2 regions of the Stenotrophomonas sp. 82F1 genome follow, and region 2 is predicted to be linked to the other one. Evidence: riboswitches for the same ligand, from Rfam matches in the RefSeq annotation. Region 2 holds a riboswitch; the other holds the start of a gene.
The links. Region 2 has a riboswitch for glycine ahead of AC13GI_RS12335 (trimeric intracellular cation channel family protein). Riboswitches for the same ligand answer to the same signal wherever they lie in the genome.
Positions count from the first base shown of each region.

Region 1: it holds a riboswitch for glycine, as region 2 does, so the genes downstream of both, gcvP (aminomethyl-transferring glycine dehydrogenase) here and AC13GI_RS12335 (trimeric intracellular cation channel family protein) in region 2, are expected to answer to the same signal.

Region 1 covers NZ_JBSPUD010000017.1:13,188-18,627, forward strand. Annotated here, with positions in the region: gene AC13GI_RS15540 (siderophore-interacting protein) at 1-526, opposite strand, end outside; gene AC13GI_RS15545 (multidrug effflux MFS transporter) at 667-1,893, opposite strand; glycine riboswitch at 2,193-2,295, shown strand; gene gcvP (aminomethyl-transferring glycine dehydrogenase) at 2,357-5,224, shown strand; gene AC13GI_RS15555 (VOC family protein) at 5,358-5,440, opposite strand, start outside.
Region 2 covers NZ_JBSPUD010000011.1:19,334-24,773, reverse strand. Annotated here, with positions in the region: gene AC13GI_RS12350 (NAD(P)/FAD-dependent oxidoreductase) at 1-324, shown strand, start outside; gene AC13GI_RS12345 (nuclear transport factor 2 family protein) at 588-1,013, opposite strand; gene AC13GI_RS12340 (GIY-YIG nuclease family protein) at 1,124-1,399, opposite strand; glycine riboswitch at 1,440-1,529, shown strand; glycine riboswitch at 1,543-1,648, shown strand; gene AC13GI_RS12335 (trimeric intracellular cation channel family protein) at 1,731-2,348, shown strand; gene AC13GI_RS12330 (MdtA/MuxA family multidrug efflux RND transporter periplasmic adaptor subunit) at 2,587-3,756, shown strand; gene AC13GI_RS12325 (multidrug efflux RND transporter permease subunit) at 3,753-5,440, shown strand, end outside.

The DNA of each region.
Region 1 (5,440 bases), on a different contig from region 2:
GCGGCGGATCGGCCAGCCCGGCCAGTTCCTCAAGGATGCCGGCCACCGCCGGCAATGCGGTCTCATCGGCCACCAGCAACACCTGGCCGACCCCGGCTGGCGGCTTCCATTCCCAGCCTTCGCTGCTGTCCGCGCAGTCAGCGTCGGGGGCCAGCAGCACCACGCGGTCGCCTGGCCGTGCGTGCGTGGCCCAGCGCGAGGCCGGTCCGGTCTCGCCATGCAGCACGAAGTCGACGTCGACCTCGCAGTCGCCGGCGCGCAGTTGGCGGAGGGTAAAGGTGCGCATCGGCGGCCGCGCGTCATCGGGCAGTGCGCGGTAACGGGCGTACCAGTCGTCGCCGCTGGGCACGTCCGGCGCGTCCTGGCCGGGCAAGGGGAAGAACACCTTGATGCGTTGGTCCGGGCCTTCGGTCTTCATGCGCGCCACGTCTGCGCCGGTGAACACCATGCGGTCCAGGGAAGGAGAAAGAACGCGGCGCTCCTTCAGCGCCACCTCGAGCAGGCGGTAGGTCTGCTGCGCAGCCATGGGATACCTCATGCGACGACATCGGGATGGCTGGCTGTCGTGCATCCACGAACCGGCTTGCTGGAAACCCCAGCCTAGTCCCTGCGCGCAGCGTCGCAAGGGGGCGCTGCGTGATGCTGTGCCCTACCCCTGCGCGACGCTCAAAGCGTCGTGCCGGCTGCCTCTGCTGCGCGCTCGCGCTGGTGCTCCCAGTACCAGAACACGAAGCCGGCCGCGAAGAAGGCCGCCTGCCCCAGTGCCAGATGCAGCGGGCTGTCGTGCAGCAGTGGCGATACCACGCCCGCCACCACGGTGCTGATCATCAGCTGCACGAACGCCTGCAGCGACGAGGCCAGGCCGCGCTGCAGCGGATACATGTCCAGCACCGCCAGCGCCAGGATCGGGAAGATCAGCGCCATGCCCATGCCGCCGAGGAAGATCGGCATCACCGCCCACGGCAACGCGAACTGCGGCGCGAGGCTGACATAGCCGATGTTCAACACGGCAGAGACCGCACACAAGGTGAAGCCCAGGGCCACCTGCCGCGTCGGTGTGCTGTGCCCGGCCATGCGCCCGGACAGGAACGAACCGGTGGTCATGCCGCCGATGGTGGGAATGAACAGCCAGGCAAAGCCGCCTTCACCCAGATGCAGGTGCTGCATCACGATCGCCGGCGCCGAGGAGATGTACAGGAAGATGCCGCCGAAGCCGATGCTGCCGGCAAGCGCCAGGCGCAGGAAACGCGGGTTGAAGCCGATGCGCACGTAGTCGCGCATCAACGTGCGTGGCGACAGTGCAACCCGTGCCTGCGCCGGATGGGTTTCCGGCAGGAAGCGCGCGGTGGCCGCCAGCAGCACCAGCGCGAATACCACCAGGAACCAGAAGATCAGCGGCCAGCCGGCACCACTGAGCAGGATCCAGCCGCCGATGATCGGCGCGATGGCCGGGGCGATGCCGAACAGCATCGACACCTGGCTCATCAGCCGCTGCGCGTCGTGGCCGTGGTACAGGTCGCGGATCACCGCGCGGCCGACGATCATGCCGACACCGGCAGACAGGCCCTGCAGCGCGCGGAACGCCAGCAGCGTGGTCAGGTCGGTGGACAACGCGCAGCCCACCGAGGCGCCGACGAAGATCACCAGGCCGCCGAGGATCACCCGCTTGCGCCCCCACGCATCGGACAGCGGGCCGTGGGCCAGGCTCATCAGGCCGTAGAACAGCAGGTAGACGCTGATGGTCTGCTGCACAGCCACCTCGTCCACCGCCAGGCGCTGGGCCAGCTGCGGAAACGCAGGAAAGATGGTGTCGATCGAGAACGGACCGAACATGGCCAGACCAGCGAGCAACAGGGCCATGCGGCGGGTGGAAGGAGCAACAGCGGCGGTCATCGGGCAAGCGTCCGGCAGGGCCATGCGTGACACGCACGGCGGGCGCCGATCCCCTGCGGCAGGGACGGCGCCAGATGAATACGAGAATCCGACCATCATAGGTGGGGAATGCGTGCGACGCCATGCACGGGTGCACAGAACGCACGCCCGGGCCATCGGCCATTCAGGCCTGTGAGGCCGCTCCGGGCCACCGTCGGGCGCCGGCAAGAGGCTATAATCGGCGGGCAACACGGTGGGAGAAGCAGTTCACCGCTGCCGAAGGCGCAACGCCCGTAATCGCTCAGGCCCGATACCACCCGTAACAGAACTCTGGAGAGACCGGTTCGATCCGGCGCCGAAGGGGCACGAAGCTGCGGTTTTCCGCGCTTTTAAACTCTCAGGCAAAAGGACAGAGGGGCGCCCGCAGACCGCCGACCGGCGGCTTGTGCCCGTGCGTGTGCCCTTTCCTGACGGATCCTTCGCCATGTCCCAGAACACCCCTTCCCTGCGTGAGCTCGAGCACCATTCGGCGTTCGTCGAGCGCCACATCGGCCCCAACGATGCCGAGATCGCGCAGATGCTCGGCGTCATCGGCCACGCATCGCTGGATGCGATGACCGATGCCATCGTCCCGGCCAAGATCAAGTCGCCGGCACCGCTGGCGCTGCCGGAGTCGATCACCGAAGTGCAGGCGCTGGCGAAGATCCGCGCGATCGCCGACAAGAACACCGTGCTGCGCAGCTTCATCGGCCAGGGCTACTACGGCACCCACACGCCGAACGTGATCCTGCGCAACATCCTGGAAAACCCCGCCTGGTACACCGCCTACACCCCGTACCAGGCGGAAATCTCGCAGGGCCGCATGGAAGCGCTGATCAACTTCCAGACCCTGTGCGCCGACCTGACCGGCATGGAAATCGCCAACGCCTCGCTGCTGGACGAAGCCACTGCCGCTGCTGAAGCGATGACCCTGGCCAAGCGCTCGGCCAAGTCGAAGTCGGACACCTTCTTCGTGCACGATGCCGTGCACCCGCAGACGCTGGAACTGCTGCGTACCCGCGCCGAGCCCATGGGCATCGTGCTGCGCGTGGGCACCCCGGCCGAAGCGCTGGAAGCGGAAGCCTTCGGCCTGCTGCTGCAGTACCCGGATACCTTCGGCCAGGTCGGCGACTACAAGGCGCTGGTCGATGCCGTGCACGCGCGCGGCGGGCTGGTGGCCGTGGCCACCGACCTGCTGGCCCTGACCCTGCTGGCCGCCCCGGGCGAATGGGGTGCGGACATCGTGGTCGGCAACAGCCAGCGTTTCGGCGTGCCGTTCGGCTTCGGTGGCCCGCATGCGGCGTTCATGGCCTGCCGTGACGCCTACAAGCGTTCGATGCCGGGCCGTCTGATCGGTGTCTCGATCGACGCGCAGGGCAATCCGGCCTACCGCCTGACCCTGCAGACCCGCGAGCAGCACATCCGCCGCGAGAAGGCCACCTCCAACATCTGTACCGCACAGGTGCTGCTGGCGGTGATGGCCTCGATGTACGCCGTCTACCACGGTCCGGAAGGCCTGACCCGCATCGCCCGCCGCACCCATCGCCTGGCCGCGATCCTGGCCAGCGCGCTGCGCACCGCCGGTGTGCAGGTCGGCGCCGACTTCTTCGACACGCTGCACGTGACCGGTGTCGACGCCGACGCGATCCATGCCAAGGCCCGTGCGGCCGGCTACAACCTGCGTGCGATCGACAGCAGCTCGGTGGGCATCAGCCTGGACGAGACCACCACCCGCGCCGACATCGTCGCTGTCGGCGCGCTGTTCGGTGCCAGCGTTGATGTGGACGCACTGGATGCCAGCACCGCCGACGCGCTGCCGGCCGGCCTGCTGCGCCAGTCCGCGTTCCTGACCCACCCGGTGTTCAACACCCACCACAGCGAGCACGAACTGCTGCGCTACCTGCGTTCGCTGGCCGACAAGGACCTGGCGATGGACCGCACGATGATCCCGCTGGGCTCGTGCACCATGAAGCTCAACGCCACCGCCGAGATGATCCCGGTGACCTGGCCGGAGTTCTCGCAGATCCACCCGCTGGTGCCGGCCGAGCAGGCGCTGGGCTACAAGGAACTGATCGATTCGCTGGAAGCAATGCTGGTCGAGTGCACCGGCTACGACGCCGTCAGCCTGCAGCCGAACTCCGGCGCGCAGGGCGAGTACGCCGGCCTGCTGGCGATCCGCGCCTACCACCGCTCGCGCGGCGAAGATCACCGTGACATCTGCCTGATTCCGGATTCGGCGCACGGCACCAACCCGGCCTCGGCACAGATGTGCGGCATGAAGGTCGTGGTCACCAAGACCGATGCCAACGGCAATGTCGACGTCGAGGACATCCGCCTCAACGCCGAGAAGTACAGCGACCGCCTGGCCGCGATCATGATGACCTACCCGTCCACGCACGGCGTGTTCGAGGAAGAGGTGGTGGAGATCTGCGAGATCATCCACAAGCATGGCGGCCAGGTGTACACCGACGGTGCCAACATGAACGCCCTGGTCGGCGTGGCCAAGCCGGGCAAGTGGGGTTCGGATGTTTCGCACCTGAACCTGCACAAGACCTTCTGCATCCCGCACGGCGGCGGCGGCCCGGGCGTTGGCCCGTGTGCGGTCAAGTCGCACCTTGCCCCGTTCCTGCCGGGCAAGCTGGGTGACAACGGTCCGGTCGGTATGGTCAGCGCCGCCAGCTTCGGCAGCGCCTCGATCCTGCCGATCAGCTGGATGTACATCGCGATGATGGGCACCGAAGGCCTGCGCAAGGCCACCCAGGTCGCCCAGCTCAACGCCAACTACATCGCCAAGCGCCTGGCCCCGCACTTCAAGACCCTGTACACCGGCCGCAACGGCCTGGTCGCGCACGAGTGCATCCTCGACGTGCGTCCGCTGGAGAAGACCAGCGGCATCGGTGCCGAAGACGTGGCCAAGCGCCTGATCGACTTCGGCTTCCATGCCCCGACCCTGAGCTTCCCGGTGGCCGGCACGCTGATGGTCGAGCCGACCGAAAGCGAATCGCTGCACGAGCTGGACCGCTTCATCGACGCGATGATCCAGATCCGCGAAGAGATCACCGCGATCGAAGACGGCCGCCTGGACCGCGAGGACAACCCGCTGAAGAACGCGCCGCACACGGCCACGGCAGTGACCGCCAGCGAATGGACCCACGCCTACCCGCGTGAACTGGCCGCCTTCCCGCTGCCGAGCCTGAAGCTGCAGAAGTACTGGCCGCCGGTGGCCCGCGTCGACAACGTGTACGGCGACAAGAACGTGATGTGCGCCTGCATCCCGGTCGATGCCTACAAGGACGATGAAGTCGAGGCGTAAGCCTTCGCGGCATCGGTAACAGAACGGCCCGCGCAAGCGGGCCGTTTTCGTTTCCATCCACGCATGGCGTGGATCTACTGGAGAGTGCGCCATGGCAGGTAGTAGATCCACGCCATGCGTGGATGCTTTGCCATCACGGATCCGGCACCTGCCCCAGGCTCAACTGCCACGACACGCCGAAACGGTCCTGCACCCAGCCGTAGCGGCTGCTGAACT
Region 2 (5,440 bases):
GCCGCCAAGCAGATGGGCAAGCACGTGGCGGAAACGCTTCGCGCACGCCTGCACGACAAGCCCGCGCCGGGGCCGTTCAAGTACGCCGACTTCGGCAACCTGGCCACCATCGGCCGCATGGCTGCGATCGTGCACCTGGGCAAGCTGCAGCTGTCCGGTGTGCTGGCCTGGTGGTTCTGGCTGGCCGCGCACGTGTTCTTCCTGATCGGCTTCCGCAACCGCGTCGTGGTGCTGTTGAACTGGGCGGTGGCGTACTGGAGCTACCAGCGCAGCGCGCGCATCATCTTCGGTGATGACCAGGACGACCGGCGACCGAAGCGGTAGGTACTGCCGTGGGTGACCTCTCGACCGACACAGTAGATCCACGCCATGCGTGGATGAATTGCTGTGCAGGCTGCATGGAGCGTAGCCACGCGTGGCGTGGCTCTACTGCTCCATCGGGCCGCTGGGCGCCCGCTCATGTCCGGCAGAAATCTTCGCGATAGGTAGTGCCGCGGGCGCGTCCTCGACCGACACAGTAGATCCACGCCATGCGTGGATGAATTGCTGTGCAGGCTGCATGGAGCGTAGCCACGCGTGGCGTGGCTCTACTTCGGCTTCGGGTACCACAGCGCGTTGACGATGACCCAGCGCTGGTCGAAGCGGCCCATGTGGAAGTAGTCGACGAACCACGGCGTTTCCAGCCGCACCGACGCCGCATTGCCGGTCACGTCCAGTACCGTGCAGCGGCGATCCCATTGATCCTTCGGGGTCTTCAACGCGCCCTGTTTCGTCAACGCAACCAGTTCTTCCTTCGACATCCGGCGCAGGCCGAGGCGTTCGTCGGGCGTATCACCGAGTACCGCGCGCTTGGCCAGGTCCGGGTGCAGGGAACGGGCGACGCGCTGCGGGTCGGCTTCCAGCTGTCCGTCGACGTAGTCGTGGCAGGTCGCTTCGATGGCGGCGATGGTGGTGGCATCGGCAGCGCGGCTTGCCGCTGCGGAAAGCGCGAACAACAGGGCAACGGTGGACATCCGGGTCTCCAGCGCTGAGGGCTGGGCGATCATGGCATGGCCGGATGCGCCCCATCCACGCATGGCGTGGATCTACCGGCGATGTTGTAGAGCCGAGCCCACGCTCGGCTCTACAGAACAGCCTCGGCCGGCGCCTGCAGCCAGGCCAGCTTGCGCTCGCGCGGCTGCTGCTTGAGCTCCCATTCGGCGCGTGAGGCCGCTGCCCTGTCCGGGTATTCACGTACCGCCAAGACCCGCAGCGGCGGGCGCGACCGCGTGTAGCGTGCCCCCTTGCCGGCCTGGTGGGCGGCGAAACGGGCCTGCACGTCGGTGCTGATGCCGGCGTAATAGCTGCCGTCGCGGCATTCGAGCAGGTACAGGAACCACGGGCGGGAAGGCGAAACCATGGTCGGATTATGCCGTGCTGCACTGCAGCGGATATACTGGCGCCCGAATGCAGGAGAGAGGCGCCGCGCTGGCGCCCGCCGAAGGCGCAGGCTCCCATGATCGCTCAGGCCGGTGGGCTGGAATCCCACCAACCATGCATTCGACTCGCCGAGCTGGAGAGAGGTCACCGGGCATGCCCGGGACGATCCGCCGAAGGGGCACGCGGCTCACGCCGCTGAACTCTCAGGCAAAAGGACAGCGGGAGCGGCACCGGTCATCGTCATCCCGTCATTGCGCAGGCAATGGCGGTGGTCGCGCATGGCCGGCCCCACCGCGCCCGGAGCCTGTCCCATGCTGCTGTCCATCATCTACCTGATCGCCATTTCCGCCGAAGCCATGACCGGTGCCCTGTCTGCGGGCCGCCGCCGCATGGACCTGTTCGGGGTGGTCATGATCGCCTGCGTCACCGCCCTCGGTGGCGGTTCGCTGCGCGACATCCTGCTCGGTCACTATCCGCTGGGCTGGGTGAAGCACCCCGAGTACCTGGGCTTCACCGTGTGCGCGGCGCTGATCGCCACCTGGGTAGCGCGCTGGATGCATCACTTCCGCCGCACCTTCCTGGTGCTGGACGGGCTGGGCCTGATCGCCTTCACCCTGATCGGCTGCTCGATCGCGCGCGAGGCCGGCCATGCGCTGCCGATCGTGCTGATCGCCGGCATGCTCACTGGCGCCTTCGGCGGCGTGCTGCGCGACATCCTCTGCAACGAGGTGCCGCTGATCTTCCAGAAAGAGCTGTACGCGATCATCTCGCTGCTGACCGGTGCGGTGTATCTGCTGTTGCTGCATTGGGGCGTGGCCGATGCCACGGCGATCCTGTGCTGCCTGGGCGGAGGGTTCGCGGTGCGCCTGCTGGCGATCCACTACCGCTGGGAAATGCCGAAGTTCGTGTACCACGACGAAGTGCATTGACCCCTTGACGGTACTGCCGGCCGCTGGCCGGCATTTCCGGCTGGGCTGCATGACCAAGGTCACGCGGCGACGGCCCACGTAAACCGCTACCATTGGCGCCCCGTCGCACGCGCGACGGCATCCAGCCACGCCGCGTCCGCGGCCCCGCCAGACAATCCCCCTCCCCCGCTGCCCGTGGCCCTTCGTGGTGCCGACGGGCCCGCATGACCCTGCGTGCGCGCAGGGCGCAGGATGCCCCATGTCTGTCGCCGAAAACTCCCGCTTTCGCCGTGCCCGCCCGCTGTTGGTCGTTGCCGGCCTTGCCCTTGTCGCTGGCCTGGCGTGGTGGCTGTGGCCGCAGGCCGAGGCGGACGGTGGCGAACAAGCTGGTGCCGGCAAGGCAGTGCCGGTACGCATCGCCCGCGCCAGTGCCGAACCACTGGTGCTGCGGATGAAGGCGGTTGGTACGGTCACCCCGCTGCACAGCGTGGTGGTGCGCAGCCGCGTGGATGGCGAGCTGATGCGCCTGCATTTCCAGGAGGGTCAGCAGGTCAAGGCCGGTGACCTGCTGGCGCAGATCGATCCCCGCCCCTACCAGGTGAAGCTTGCGCACGCGCAGGGTACGCAGCAGCAGAACCTGGCCGAGCTGGAGAATGCCGAGCGCCAGCTGCAACGCTACCGCGAACTGCAGCGCCAGAACTACGTGTCCGCGCAGGAACTGAGCGACCAGCAGAGCAAGGTGCGGCAACTGCAGGGGCGTCGCCTCAGCGACCAGGCATCGGTGGACGAAGCGCGACTGCAGCTGCAGTACACCCGCATCGTCGCCCCGGTCAGCGGCCGCGTCGGCCTGCGCCGGCTGGACGTAGGCAACCTGGTGCACGCCAGCGACACCGAAGGCCTGGTCACGCTGGCGCAGACGGCGCCGATCAGCGTGCTGTTCACCGTGCCCGAACCAGAGCTTCCCGCGCTGCTCGATGCCGTACAGGCGCAGCCGGCGCTGGCGGTGGAGAGCTGGGACCGTGAAGAACGTCGGCAGCTCGCCAGCGGCACCCTGTCCAGCGTCGACAACCGCATCGATACCGCCACCGGCACGCTGAAGCTGCGCGCGCAGTTCGACAATGCCGATCAGGCGCTGTTCCCCAACCAGTTCGTCAATGTGCGCCTGCAGCTGGGTAAGCATCCCGCGCTGCTGGTTCCCGATGCCGCCGTGCAGTTCGGCAGCCAGGGCAGCTACGTGCACATCATCGACAAGAACAACAAGGCACAACGGCGCACGGTGGTGCTCGGCCCGGCCGATGACGGTCGCGTTGCGGTGCGTTCCGGCCTGGTAGCCGGTGACAAGGTGGTGATCGAAGGCATCGACGGACTGGAAGACGGCACCACGGTGGAGATCATCACCGAGGAGGCATCGCCCAAGGCCGGCGCATGAATCTCTCGCGCGCCTTCATCCTGCGCCCGGTCGCCACCACGTTGCTGATGGTGGCGCTGCTGCTGTCCGGGGTACTGGCCTATCGCCTGCTGCCGGTGGCGGCGCTGCCGCAGGTCGACTACCCGATCATCCAGATCACCACGCTGTATCCCGGTGCCAGCCCGGAGCTGACCACGCGCACCATCACTGCGCCGCTGGAGCGCCAGCTCGGGCAGATTCCCGGCCTGAAACAGCTGTCGTCCACCAGTTCCGGCGGCGCCTCGGTGATCACCCTGCAGTTCGGCCTGGAGGTGTCGCTGGGCGTGGCCGAACAGGACGTGCAGGCGGCGATCAACGCGGCCGGCAGCGTCCTGCCCGGTGATCTGCCGGTGCCGCCGGTGTACCGCAAGGTCAATCCGGCCGACACGCCGATCCTGACCCTGGCGGTGACTTCGCAGGGCCTGTCGCTGCCGCAGGTGCACGATCTGGTCGACACCCGCATCGCGCAGCGGCTGGCACAGCTGCCCGGTGTCGGTCTGGTCAGCCTGGCCGGTGGCCAGCGCCCCGCCGTGCGCATCCAGGTCAACCCGGGCGCGCTGGCCGCCAACAACCTGGGCATGGACCACATCCGCACCGCGATCGCCGCCGCCAACGTCAACCTGCCCAAGGGCAGCTTCGATGGTCCGATCCGCGCGGTGATGCTCGATGCCAACGACCAGATGCGCAGCGTGGCCGAGTACCGCGCGCTGGTGCTGGCCTGGCGCGAGGGCGCACCGCTGCGGCTGGGCGACGTGGCCACCATCACCGACGGCGCCGAGAACCGCCAGCTGGCGGCATGGAGCGGCACCACCCCGGCGGTACTGGTGAACATCCAGCGCCAACCCGGCGCCAACGTCATCGCCGTGGTCGAACAGGTGCGTGCGTTGCTGCCGCAGCTGCAGGCCACGCTGCCGGCCGGCGTGCAGATGAGCGTGCTCAGCGACCGCACCGAATCGATCCGTGCGTCCGTGCGCGGCGTACAGAAGGAACTGGTGCTGGCCATCGCGCTGGTGGTGCTGGTGACCTGGGTGTTCCTGCGCAACCTGCCGGCCACGCTGATTCCCAGCGTGGCGGTGCCACTGTCGCTGATCGGTACGTTCGCGGTGATGCTGCTGGCCGGCTATTCGCTCAACAACCTCACGCTGATGGCGCTGACCATTGCCACCGGCTTCGTGGTGGACGATGCGATCGTGATGCTGGAAAACATCGCCCGCCACCTGGAAGACGGCGAAGGCCCGCGCGAGGCGGCGCTGAAAGGTGCCAGCGAGATTGGCTTCACCCTGGTATCGCTGACGGTCTCGCTGATCGCCGTGCTGATCCCGTTGCTGTTCATGGCTGACCTGGTGGGCGCGCTGTTCCATGAGTTCGCGGTGACGCTGGCGGTAGCCATCGGCATTTCGCTGCTGGTGTCGCTGACCTTGACGCCGATGTTGTGCGCGCGCTTCCTGAAACCACATGCCAAGCGGTCAGAACCCCAGGGGGATCTGACCCTGGCGGGGTCGGATCCCGTCAGGGCTCCGACCCCAAAGCGCGACGTCTTCGATCGCATCATCGCCCTCTACGACCGCCAGCTGCGCTGGGTGCTGCAGCGTCAGCCGCTGATGCTGCTGGCGACGGTGGCCACGCTTGCGCTCACCGTGGCGCTGTACTTCGCCGTGCCCAAGGG